Regions from separate parts of the Vogesella perlucida genome, predicted to be linked through region 1. Evidence: predicted binding sites of a transcription regulator. Region 1 holds the regulator's gene; each other region holds the start of a gene.

Region 1 (4,144 bases):
GGTGTGGATGTGAACTACCTGAAAGCCGAAGGCGAGGCCGCCAGCATGGCCGAGGTAGAAAGCATGTGCGGCCACCTGGACAACACGCTGGAAGCCATCGGCTACTACGAGCGCCGCAACAGCGAGCGCCTGATGCGCCGCATGCGTGCATTGTTCAACCGCGCTGGCGTACTGCGCGAAGAAATCGACATCCTGCGCGGCTTCTTCAAGCAGGTGCAGCGCGTCGCCGACGGCAGCCTGCCGCCGCGCGACAAGCAGGGCGAGTAAGCCATGCTGCCCGGCTTGGCGCAGTGCGCGCAGCTGCGCAGCCAGCCGGTGCGCGACCTTGCCTACCTGCTGACGGCGCCGCCACCCTGGCATAGCGGTGTGGAAATCAGCTGCCAGCGCCTGCTGGGGCCACAAGGTTGGCCGCAGCTGCTGGCGCTGGATGCCGACCCCGGCCCGCTGCTGGCGTGGCTGGCAGCACGCCCTACGCGCCGCCTGGGGCTATACGCCGAAGCCCTGCTGGCGTACTGGTTCAGCCACGCACCGCATATCGCGCTGGTAGCGGCCAACCTGCCGGTACGCGACGGCACCCACACAGTGGGCGAGTTTGACTTTTTGCTACGCATAGAAGGCGAACCGTATCACCTGGAAGCCGCCAGCAAGTTTTACCTGCAGCTGGATAGCGCCCCGTATGCGCTGGTCGGCCCCGGCCTGCGCGACGCCTGGTGGCTGAAATACCACAAGCTGGCCAGCCAGCTCACCTTGGCGCAGCACTCCGCCGCCAGGCTGCCCGCCGGTTTCGAGCAGGTAATCCCCTGCAGCCGCCTGACCGGCTGGCTGTTTTTCCCTGCCGATGCAGCCGACACCCACCCCGCCATTCATACCGCAGCCTGCCGTGGCTGGTGGTGCCGTTTGCAGGATGGTTGGCCGCAGCAGCATCCGCATAGCCGCTGGCTGGCCCTGCCGCGCTTGCAATGGCTAGGTCCGGCGCAAGCAGAGGAAGCGGTCACGCAGAGCCTGGCCGCCATGCGCGCGCAGCTGGCGCAGGCCGATGGCCCCTGGCTGCTGGCCGAGCTGCTGCCGGACGCGCAGGGCATCTGGCAGGAGGTGGCGCGAGGTTTTGTGGTGCCCGATAGCTGGCCAGACCCTGACTTACTGGCCACCTTGCTACCCAGGTTGGCCGCATGAAGACGCTGCTGGTGCTGTGGAGCAGCCAGACCGGCCATACCTTGCAGCTGGCCCAAGCGGCGGCCGCCGCAGCGGGGGAGAACGGCAGCGTGGCAGTACGCATCCTGCCAGCCCTGCAGGCGGGTATTGACGAGCTATTGGCCTGCGATGCGCTGCTGCTGGCCACACCGGAAAACTTTGGCTATATGGCCGGCGCGCTGAAAGACTTTTTCGACCGTACCTACTACCCGGCCCAGGGCAAAGTTGCCGGCTTGCCGTACGCGGTGCTGATTAGTGCCGGCAATGATGGCCTGGGGGCACAGCAGGCCATCGAGCGCATCGCACGCGGCTACGGCTGGCGGCAGGCCTACCCGCCACTGCTGGTACGCGGCGTGCCACAAACGGCGGACCTTGCCGCGGCTGCCGAGCTGGGCGCTACCCTGGCGGCGGCGCTGTCCATCGGCATGCTGTAGGCCAAAAAACAAAACGCCCCGGAAGGGGCGTTTGGCATTCGTAGCGGGTGATCAGTGCTGTGCTTGCGAGCAGCCGGCTACCAGCTGTTTCAGTTCTTCCGGTTTCACCAGCTGAATGTGTTTGTGGTCTACCACCAGCCAGCCTTGCTGCTGGAATTTCGACAGGGTACGGCTGACGGTTTCCAGCTTTAGCCCCAGGAAGCTGCCGATTTCTTCGCGGCTCATGCGCAGGATGAAATCGTTGGCCGCAAAGCCGCGAGCTGATAGGCGCTGTGACAAATTCAGCAAAAAAGCGGCCAGGCGTTCTTCGGCTTTCATGTTGCCTAGCAGCAACATCACCGACTGGTCGCGCACGATTTCGCGGCTCATCAGGCGGAAAAAATGGTGCTGCAGGCTGGGGATGTCACGGCCAAGCGTTTCCATGCGGTTGAAGGGCAGCTCGCAGACTTCGCTGTCTTCCAGTGCGATGGCATCGCAGCCGTGCAGGTTGGACGAAATGCCGTCCAGACCCATCAGTTCGCCCGACATGTGGAAGCCGGTTACCTGTTCGCGGCCGTCCTGGCTGGAGACGCAGGTCTTGAAGTAACCGGTACGCACCGCGTACAGCGAGCGGAAGCCCTCGCCAGAGCGGAACAGGTATTCGCCACGTTTCAGACGTCGGCTTTGACGGATCACGGCGTCCAGTTGCGCCATTTCATCGCGGTTCAAGCCTACCGGGAGGCACAGTTCTCGCAGGCTGCAGTTGGAACACGACACTTTGAGTGCGTGCATTGGGTGTGTGTGGTCAGTCATATAGTGTGTTTTCGCCAAGCAAGCGGGCTTGCTTGATACGCGTCAAAGCAAGAAAAGTGGTAATTGCGCAAATTTACCAGCCCACCACCGGTTTTCCAACCAGATTCAATATGACACCCACCACAAATTTCATGCCGACACAGTGTATTTTCGATAGAGAACTTATCGAAAGGTTGGAAGGCTCTGGCCCGCGTTACACGTCCTACCCCACCGCCGACCGTTTTCACGCCGGTTTCGGGGTGAGTGATTACGAGCAGTGGCTGGCGCACCGTGCGATCGGTGCTAACCACCGGCCGATCTCGCTGTATGTGCATGTGCCGTTCTGCAACACCATTTGCTACTACTGCGGCTGTAACAAGATCATTACCAAAGACAAAAGCCGCGCCGATGCCTACCTGGATTACCTGGAAAAGGAAATTCGCCTGGTGGCGGAAAAACTGGGTAGCCGTGAAAAAGTGATCCAGCTGCATTTTGGCGGCGGTACGCCGACCTTTTTGTCGGATGCGCAGCTGGACCGCGTGATGGGCATTATTCGCGAGCATTTCGAGCTGCTACCGGAGGGGGAATTCTCTATCGAGATCGACCCGCGCAAGGTTGGCCGCGACACCGTGCTGCACCTAGCACAGCTGGGTTTCAACCGCATGAGCATCGGTATCCAGGATTTCGACCCGGTGGTGCAGGAGGCGGTGAACCGCATCCAGAGCGAGGAAGAAACCCGCGTGGTGATGGATGCCGCGCGCGAAGCCGGCTTCAAGTCCATCAGTGTGGACTTGATCTACGGCCTGCCCAAGCAAACCGCGCATTCGCTGGAAAACACGGTAAGCCGCGTGATTGCCATGTCGCCAGACCGCATTGCGCTGTACAACTACGCGCATCTGCCTACGGTGTTCATGCCGCAGCGCCGCATTAACGAGGTGGATTTACCCACATCGGCTACCAAGCTGGATATCCTGCAAAACTCGGTCCGCCAGCTGGCAGATGCAGGCTATGTGTTTATCGGCATGGACCATTTTGCCAAGCCGGACGACGAGCTGACGCGTGCCTTGCAGCAGGGCCGCCTGCAGCGAAACTTCCAGGGCTACTCTACGCATGCCGACTGCGACATGATCGGTCTGGGCGTGTCGTCCATCGGTAAGGTGGGGCCGTGTTATACGCAGAACGAGAAGGAGCTGGACGCCTATTACGCCGCGCTGGATGCCGGCCGCCTGCCGGTGCTGCGCGGCATGACGCTGACGCAGGATGATATTTTGCGTCGCAGCGTGATCCAGGCGTTGATGTGCCGCTTCTCGCTGTCGGTAGAGGCGATCGAGCAGACCTTTGCCATCAATTTCGCCGACTATTTTGCGGTAGAGCTGCCGCAGATCCGGGCGTTCCAGAGCGAAGGCCTGCTGACCTTTGACGGTGATTTTCTGATGGTGGCACCCAAGGGGCGTTTCCTGATTCGCAATATCGCCATGATTTTCGACCGCCACCTGCGCGAGCGCGAAACCAAGGCGCGTTATTCGCAGACGATCTGACGCATCGTTTTACCAGATAAAAGCCGGCAGCCTCCTCGTGGGGCTGTCGGCTTTTTAAGCAGGCAAGAAAAAGCCCGCCTGGCTGGGCGGGCTGGTGGGTCAACGCGACAGCTTATTTCAGCTCGTTGACCATCTGTTGCAGCAGGGCTTCCAGGCCTTTGTCGGTGACGACGGCATTGTCGGCAGTGCGCAGCTCTACACGCACTTGCT
Region 2 (4,144 bases), on a different contig from region 1:
AAGCCTTCCGGCTCGCACTGGGTGTACAGGTTGCCGCTGGAGCCGTACAGGCCGTTGAGGCTGGTGTTGGCTACCGGGTCGATTTCGGTTTCGATATCCAGAATGAAGCTGTCCGGCACATCGGGAATCGCCAGGCCTTCGGCGTGCTGATGGTAGGCACCCGGCTGCAGCTGGTCACCATCCAGCACCACCGACAGCAGCGTGGCGCTACCGTCCAGCTGCAACACGTTGGCCGCAGTGGATGCCGGGTTGCGGTGTATCACCATGCGGGCGCGTACACGGGTCTGGGTGTCTTCCAGGACATCGAACGTCAGGTCTACCTTGTCCACCAGATAGGCGGGCGGCAGGTAGTCCTGGCGGTATTTGATCTGTGGCTGTTGTTGGCTCATGAACGGGCATCCTCAGTAAGCTTGCAAGGCGGGTCGGCGGTGCCGCCCGCTTGTCTTTATCAACGCAAAGCGTCCCTGGTTATGGTGTGATCCACGCAGCGGCACCGGGGGCCAGGCTCAGGCGGCAGGTATCGGCTTGCGTGGCTTGCAGTGTGACTTTGTAAGTAGCCAGCTCGTCGCGGCGGAAGGCGTGTACTTTGACGGTATCGCCTACCTTGTGGCGGGCGATGGCTTTATCAAGATCGCTGGCTTTCAGGCCGTTTACCGCCACGATGACATCGCCACCCGACAAGCCGGCAGCCTGCGCCGCGCCACCATCCAGCACCTGCAACAGGCGCACGCCCAGGGCGTCCGGCGCGGCCTTGACGCCAAAGGTTGGCCGCAGCGCGGCGGGCATAATCTGCTCCACCACACTGCCGCTATCGGCCGGGCTGTCGGCTGGCACCATCTGCAGAGTGACACCCTGCGTGGCCAGCAGTTCAGCCAGCGGCAGGTCTTGCGTGCTGCGGATGGCGTGGTCGAAGAACGGGCCCAGCGGCAGGCCGGTAGCCTGCTCGGCCACCTGTTCCCACTCGCCCTCGGCCAGGCCCTGGCCGTCGGCCAGCCATTTTTGCCACAGCGCCAGCATCACGGTGTCCAGGCTCTTGGCCCCAGCGGTTTCGCGGCGGATATGCAGGTCCAGCGCCAGCGCGGCCAGCGAGCCCTTGGTGTAGTAGCTCACGATGCTGTTGGGGCTGTTTTCGTCCTGACGGTAGTACTTGGTCCAGGCATCAAAGCTGGCGTCGGCCAGGGTTTGCTTGGTGCGGCCGTTGCCGCGCATCACGCCGGTAATGGTTTTGGCCAGCAGGCCCAGGTAGCGTTTTTCGTCGATCAGGCCGCTGCGCACCAGCGCCAGGTCGTCGTAATAGGAGGTAATGCCCTCGAAGGCCCACAGCAGGGTGGTATGGCCTTCGCGGTTCAGGTCGTAGGGGGTGAATACCGCCGGCTTCATGCGCTTCACGTTCCAGCTGTGGAAGTACTCGTGGCTGATCAGGCCCAACAGACGCAGGTAGCCGTCGCCGATCTCGCCCTCGGCCAGGCCGGGGGCCGGCAGGTCGTCTCGGTTGGCCACCAGCGCGGTGGAGGCGCGATGCTCCAGGCCGCCGTAGATGTCGGCGCCGACAAACAGCATGAATACGTAGCGGTCGAACGGGGCAGGCTCGCCAAAGAAACGGATCTGCCACTCGCAAATGCGTTTGGTATCGGCAGCCAGGCGTTTGAGGTCGGCCTGGCAGACACCGGACACCACAAACTCGTGCGGCACGCCGCAGGCCTTGAAACGGATGCGCTGGAAGCGGCCCAGCTCTACCGGGTGGTCGATCAGCTCGTCGTAGTTGGCCGCACGGTAGCGGCCAAAACCGGTTTTCTTGTGCACGTCCAGCGCGGGCAGGCTGGTGGCCAGCTGCCAATCTGCCAGTGCCTTGTCTGCCGGTGCGTCGATATCCACGGTGCACGGGTCATTTTCGAAACCGTCGGCCGACAGGAACACGCTGGTGCCGTTATAGAAACCACGGTTGGCGTCCAGATACGCACCACGCACCGACAGGTCATAGGCGTACACCTGGTAGCGCACGGTCAGCTCGCCTTTGACCGGGGCGGCCTGCCAGCTGTGTTTGTCCAGCTTGGTCAGGGGCACTGTCTTTTTACCGCTGCTGGCGCTGATCTGCACGATATGGCGGGCAAACTCGCGCACCATATAGCTGCCGGGTATCCAGGCAGGCAGGCGCAGTACCTGGCCTGCAGCCGCGGGCTGGGCAATGGTGACGGTCACATCGAAAAGGTGGGCGTGCGGGTCGAGTACGGCAAGGCGGTAGCTAACGGGGGAAGACATGATGCAGAACCGTTCTGTGGCAGAAAGATGCTGGATTCTAGCACCGGCTGTACAAAACCACCCCTGACCTTCCGGCTTGATCTTCATCAATAGCAGTACTACCGATGACAATATAATCCATGTCTGTCAAAAGGCTAAAAAGGCCAAAAAGCCAGTACGGGCAGGGAAAAGCGCACGTCGCCCCGCGTTCTTGACTGGTGGCTGATGCCTGAATTGATTAGAATAGCCTGTTGAATACGCGGGTGAATTAAAGCACTTGTTCTTGCCTGGCAAGGCAGTGGTGCAAAGCGGGGCGCACCAGCTACAGGGGTTTTGATCGACACCCAAGAACTTGATACACCTCCCCAGCTTGGGGCTGGTACACAAAATTCAAGTCACCAGTTTTACACGTTCTAGTTCGCAACCTTGGAGAAAACCCTAAATGGATACGCAATCCACTTATAACTATAAGGTGGTGCGCCAGTTCTCGATAATGACCGTGGTTTGGGGCATTGTCGGGATGCTGGTTGGCGTCATTATTGCGGCCCAGCTGGTGTGGCCGGAGCTCAACTTTGGGCCCTGGTTCCACTACGGCCGTCTGCGCCCCCTGCACACCAACGCCGTGATCTTTGCATTCGGCGGCTGCGCGCTGTTTGCCACGTCTTACTACGTGGTGCAGCGTACCTGTAACGTTCGCCTGTTTTCCGACAAACTGGCCGCGTTTACCTTCTGGGGTTGGCAACTGGTTATCGTGCTGGCCGCCATCACCCTGCCGCTGGGCATTACCGCCGGCAAGGAATACGCCGAGCTGGAATGGCCTATCGACATCCTGATCACCGTGATCTGGGTGGTATACGCCATCGTGTTCTTCGGTACCCTGGCGATCCGCAAGGTGAAACACATCTACGTGGCCAACTGGTTCTACGGTGCCTTCATTCTGGCCGTCGCCCTGCTGCACGTGGTGAACAGCCTGGCCATCCCGGTATCGCTGACAAAGTCCTACTCCATCTACGCCGGTGCAGTGGATGCCATGGTGCAATGGTGGTACGGCCACAACGCGGTAGGTTTCTTCCTGACCGCTGCGTTCCTGGGCATGATGTACTACTTCGTACCGAAGCAGGCTGGCCGTCCGGTGTACTCCTACCGTCTGTCGGTAGTGCACTTCTGGGCGCTGATCTTCACCTACATGTGGGCCGGCCCTCACCACCTGCACTACACCGCCCTGCCTGACTGGACCCAGTCGCTGGGTATGGCGTTCTCGCTGGTACTGCTGGCACCAAGCTGGGGCGGCATGATCAACGGCATCATGACCCTGTCCGGCGCATGGCACAAACTGCGTACCGACCCGGTACTGAAGTTCCTGGTGGTATCCCTGTCCTTCTACGGTATGTCCACCTTCGAAGGCCCGATGATGTCCATCAAAACCGTTAACGCCCTGTCGCACTACACCGACTGGACCGTTGGCCACGTGCACTCCGGTGCCCTGGGCTGGGTTGCCTTCATCTCCATCGGTTCCATGTACTACCTGCTGCCACGCCTGTTCGGCCGCGACAGCATGCACAGCGTGAAACTGATCGAAGCGCACTTCTGGCTGGCTACCGTGGGCGTCGTGCTGTACATCGCCTCGCTGTGGATTGCCGGTGTGATGCAAGGCCTGATGTGGCGTGCCCTGAACGCTGACGGCACCCTGACCTACTCGTTTGTAGAAGCCGTTAAAGCGTCCTACCCGTACCTGTTTGTCCGCTTCCTGGGTGGTTTCCTGTTCCTGTCCGGTATGTTGCTGATGGCTTACAACACCTTCCGTACCGTAGCAGCAGGTCGTCCGGTAGATGCCAAGATCCCGGCAGTTACCGCGCACGCGCACTAAGGGAGCCAAGGAAACATCATGGAAAAGATCCAGAAACTG
Region 3 (4,144 bases), on a different contig from region 1:
GCATGATCGACGACCAGGTGCATTTTCGCGAGCCGGGGCTTACGCATAAGGGCTGCATCGCCACCGAGTCGCGCGCGGCGCTGGCGGGCGGCATTACCAGCTTTATGGACATGCCGAACACCACGCCCACCACCACCACGCTGGACGCGCTAGCGCACAAGGAATGGTTGGCCGCACAGCACAGCGCGGCCAACTATGGCTTTCATTTTGGTGCCGCCAGCGACAACCTGGACCTGGTGGCCGCGCTGCCACCGGGCCGCGTGGCGGGGGTTAAGGTGTTCATGGGCGCCAGCACCGGCAATATGCTGCTGGACGAACCGGCGCTGCTGGAGCGTCTGTTTGCCAGCGTGCCCACCGTTTTGCTGGCGCATTGCGAACACACGCCCACGGTCGAGGCTGATACCGCCCGCCTGCGAGCACAATACGGCGACGAGGCAACGGCAGCGCTGCACCCGCAGGTACGCAGCGCCGAAGCCTGCTGGCAGAGCAGCAGCCTGGCGGTGAGCCTGGCGCGGCAGTTTGACACCCGCTTGCATGTGCTGCACCTCACCACCGCGCGCGAGCTGGCGCTGTTCGATGCCGGCCCGCTGGCGGGTAAGCGCATTACCGCCGAGGCCTGCGTGCACCACCTGCTGTTTGACGAGGCCGATTACGCCAGGCTGGGCAACCGCCTGAAATGCAACCCCTCGGTCAAAACCGCCGCCGACCGCGCCGCCTTGCTGCAGGCCTTGGCCGATGGCCGTATCGATGTGATCGGTACCGACCACGCCCCACACACCACCGAAGAAAAAGCCCGCCCGTACTGGCAGGCGCCTAGTGGCCTGCCGCTGGTGCAGCACGCGCTACCGGCGCTGATGGGCCTGGTGGACGACGGCGTATTGACACTGCCGCAGCTGGTGCAGAAAACCAGCCATAACGTGGCCGAGCTGTTTGGCATACGCGATCGCGGCTATCTGGACGAGGGCTGCTGGGCCGACCTGGCACTCGTGGCGCCTGGCGCTGGCCCGGTGCTGCCGGTGATGTCGCGCTGCGGCTGGTCGCCGTTCGAGCACCGCCCGTTGCGCCACCATGTGCGTGCTACCGTGGTATCCGGCCAGCTGGCCTGGTATCAGGGGCGTTTGCAGCCCGGTGTGCAGGGGCGGGCGCTGCAGTTTGGCGGCAGAGCGGGGGGCTGATGCGCGATATTGTTATTACGCCGCATCTGGCGGATTGGCCGCAGATTTTTCAGCCTCAGGTGCAGCTGCTGTGCTGGCAGCGCCCCATGCCCGCCGGGGTGGCCGGCTATCTGGATAGCCTGGCGGCCAGCGGTAGCTTGCGGCTGGGCTATCGCGGCGTGCTATCGGCTGGCGAAGCGCCCGTGCTGGCCGCCTGGCCTGCAGACGCAGGGCGGCAGGCGCTGCAAGACGACATTGCCCTGCTGGCCGATATGTACGCCACCTTGCTGGGCTGCGCGCAGGTGGGCTGGCGGGTAGAGGTGCTGGATGGCAGCATGTGCCCGCGTTTTCATGTGGACCGCACCGGCATCCGCTTGGTGTGCACCTGGCGCGGGCCGGGTACCGAATGGCTTTCCGGTGCTGACCGCCGCTTTCTGGGGCGTGGCAGTGGCGGCTTGCCCGACGAAACCTCCGGTCTGATGCACACGGCAAAGGTTGGCCGCAGCGTGGCAGGCGAGGTGGTGCTGCTAAAAGGTAGCCAGTGGCAAGGCAATGGCGATGCTGGTGCGATCCACCGTTCGCCCGCCGCAGGCAGCCAGCTGCCAAGGGTATTGCTGGTGCTGGATGCCATGTATTGAGGGGCTGGGCGTGGCGGGGTTGATGGTCTTTGCCTATGGCATGCCGCTACAGATGGATACGTTTTGCTTGATCTGTATCAGGTTTGGCGGGTGTACATAGGCTGTGCTTATTGCTACGATAAAAAGAATTAATCGCATTTGCTGATGCGGTTTTCTAACCAGCAAGGAGCGCGCTTTGCCACATACTGCCACCCCGCTGCACCAGCTGCCCAAGGGCGCACGTGCCACCATTGTCGATATCGCCAGCCACAGCCATTTTGGCGAGCTGGACGCGCAGGTTACCCAGCGTCTGAAAGAGCTGGGCTTCTTGCCCGGTGCGGTATTGCAGGTGATCGGTTTTGGCCTGTTTGGTGCCGACCCGGTAGCCGTGCGCATTAACGGCACCAAGTTTGGCCTGCGCCGCAGCGAAGCCGCCAAGATCCTGACCACTGTTCATCCCGCCTGATTCCGCCATGTCTTCATCCCTATTGCGTTTTGCCCTGGTGGGTAACCCCAACTGCGGCAAGACCGCACTGTTCAATTGCCTGACCGGCGCCCGCGCCAAAGTGGCCAACTACGCCGGTGTGACGGTCGAAAAACGCCTGGGTAGCCTGGCAGGTCTGGGCCGCCCGGCCGAGCTGATCGACCTGCCCGGTACCTATAGCCTGTACGTGGCGTCGCCCGACGAACAAGTAGCGCGCCGCGTGATCCTGGGCGAAATGGCCGGCGAGGCCGCGCCCGATGTGCTGGTGGCGGTGGTGGATGCCACCAATATCAAGCTGGGCCTGCGCCTGGTGCTGGAGCTGCAGGCACTGGGCCTGCCCATGATTCTGGCCCTGAACCTGGCCGATACGGCCCGCAGCCGCGGCATTACCATCGATACCGCCATGCTGTCGCAACAGCTGGGCATGCCGGTGGTAGAAACCGTGGCTGTACGCAAAAACGGCGTGGCCGACCTGCAAGCCGCGTTGGCACAGTGTGCCCGCACGGCAGGCAGCCGCAGCGGCCGCCTGGCCCTGCCAGAGCGTGCCGAGGCGGTAGAGCACCTGTACGCCCGTATCGATACGCTGCTGGCCAGCAGTGTGTCGGCGCCGTCGCACGCCCCGGCGTGGCAAGACCGGCTGGATGCGCTGGTGATGCACCCGGTGCTGGGCCTGGTGCTGCTGGCCACCATTTTGCTGCTGATGTTCCAGGCGGTGTTTGCCTGGGCCGCGCCGGTGATGGACGCCATCGACGGCAGCATGGCGTGGCTGGGCGAAACCGTGGGCAGCTTGCTGCCCGCCGGCATCCTGCACGATTTTGTGGTGGATGGCCTGATTGCCGGCGTAGGCGGCGTGCTGGTGTTCTTGCCGCAGATCATCATCCTGTTTGCCTTTATCCTGGCGCTGGAAGATTCCGGCTACCTGCCGCGAGCCGCGTTTTTGCTGGACCGCCTGATGCGTGGCGTGGGGCTGTCCGGCCGCTCGTTTATCCCCATGCTGTCCAGCTTTGCCTGCGCCGTGCCGGGCATCATGTCTACGCGTAGCATTGCCGACCCGAAAGAACGCCTGCTGACCATCCTTACCGCGCCGCTGATGACCTGCTCGGCGCGCCTGCCGGTGTACGCGCTGGTGATTGGTGCGTTTGTGCCGCAGCGCACCGTGTGGGGCGTGTTCAATCTGCAGGGGCTGACGCTGTTTGCCTTATACGTTGCCGGTATTGTCAGCGCTGCGCTGGTGGCCTGGGTCATGCGTGGCCGCCAGGTGGTAAGCCAGGGCTTCCCGCTGCTGCTGGAGCTGCCCAACTACCGCTGGCCCAATGCGTACCACTTTGCGCTGGGGCTGAAAGAGCGTGCGTGGATCTTTTTGCGCCGCGTGGGCACCATCATTCTGGCGCTGTCTATCGTGCTGTGGTTTTTGGCCACCTTTCCGCATGCGCCGGTGGGTGCCACGCTACCGGCGATCGAGTACAGCTTTGCCGGCATGCTGGGCAAGCTGATGCAGCCGCTGTTCGACCCGCTGGGCTTTAACTGGCAAATGTGCATTGCCCTGATCCCTGCCATGGCCGCGCGCGAGGTGGCGGTGAGCGCCCTGGCTACCGTGTACGCCGTAGGCGGTGAGGACGCGCTGGGTGGCGCACTGGCGCACGACTGGGCACTGCCGGTAGCGCTGGCCTACCTGGCCTGGTTCGTGTATGCGCCGCAGTGCCTGGCCACCATTGCGGTGGTGCGCCGCGAAACCAACTCGCGCCAGGCGACGGTGATTTTCACCGCCTACCTGTTTGGTCTGGCTTACCTTGGCGCGCTGCTGGTACGCCATATTGCTGCCCTGTGGGCATAAGGAGCACACCATGAGTGAAAGCATGCAGGGGGCCGTGGTTGGCCTGATCGTCGCC

What was found. Region 1 encodes FNR, which switches genes on or off when oxygen is low (the NO sensors DNR and NnrR bind a similar motif). Its sites were predicted from a motif close to TTGATNNNNATCAA; they were not measured.
Region 2: ACZ9XP_RS02115 (M61 family metallopeptidase) is a predicted target of FNR. The motif match lies at 2,336-2,349, and genes of this name have one in related genera.
Region 3: ACZ9XP_RS10050 (FeoA family protein) is a predicted target of FNR. The motif match lies at 1,860-1,873, and genes of this name have one in related genera.

The regions. Positions count from the first base shown of each region.
Region 1 is NZ_CEETRO010000011.1:92,237-96,380, reverse strand. Features, by position in the region: gene ACZ9XP_RS15430 (RNA methyltransferase) at 1-267, shown strand, start outside; gene ACZ9XP_RS15425 (DUF1853 family protein) at 271-1,173, shown strand; gene ACZ9XP_RS15420 (NAD(P)H-dependent oxidoreductase) at 1,170-1,625, shown strand; gene fnr (fumarate/nitrate reduction transcriptional regulator Fnr) at 1,677-2,417, opposite strand; gene hemN (oxygen-independent coproporphyrinogen III oxidase) at 2,528-3,934, shown strand; gene bamC (outer membrane protein assembly factor BamC) at 4,047-4,144, opposite strand, start outside.
Region 2 is NZ_CEETRO010000001.1:437,355-441,498, forward strand. Features, by position in the region: gene pepN (aminopeptidase N) at 1-389, opposite strand, end outside; gene ACZ9XP_RS02115 (M61 family metallopeptidase) at 469-2,259, opposite strand; gene ccoN (cytochrome-c oxidase, cbb3-type subunit I) at 2,681-4,105, shown strand; gene ccoO (cytochrome-c oxidase, cbb3-type subunit II) at 4,124-4,144, shown strand, end outside.
Region 3 is NZ_CEETRO010000006.1:18,119-22,262, forward strand. Features, by position in the region: gene ACZ9XP_RS10040 (dihydroorotase) at 1-1,175, shown strand, start outside; gene ACZ9XP_RS10045 (DUF1826 domain-containing protein) at 1,175-1,792, shown strand; gene ACZ9XP_RS10050 (FeoA family protein) at 1,968-2,237, shown strand; gene feoB (ferrous iron transporter B) at 2,245-4,089, shown strand; gene ACZ9XP_RS10060 (FeoB-associated Cys-rich membrane protein) at 4,100-4,144, shown strand, end outside.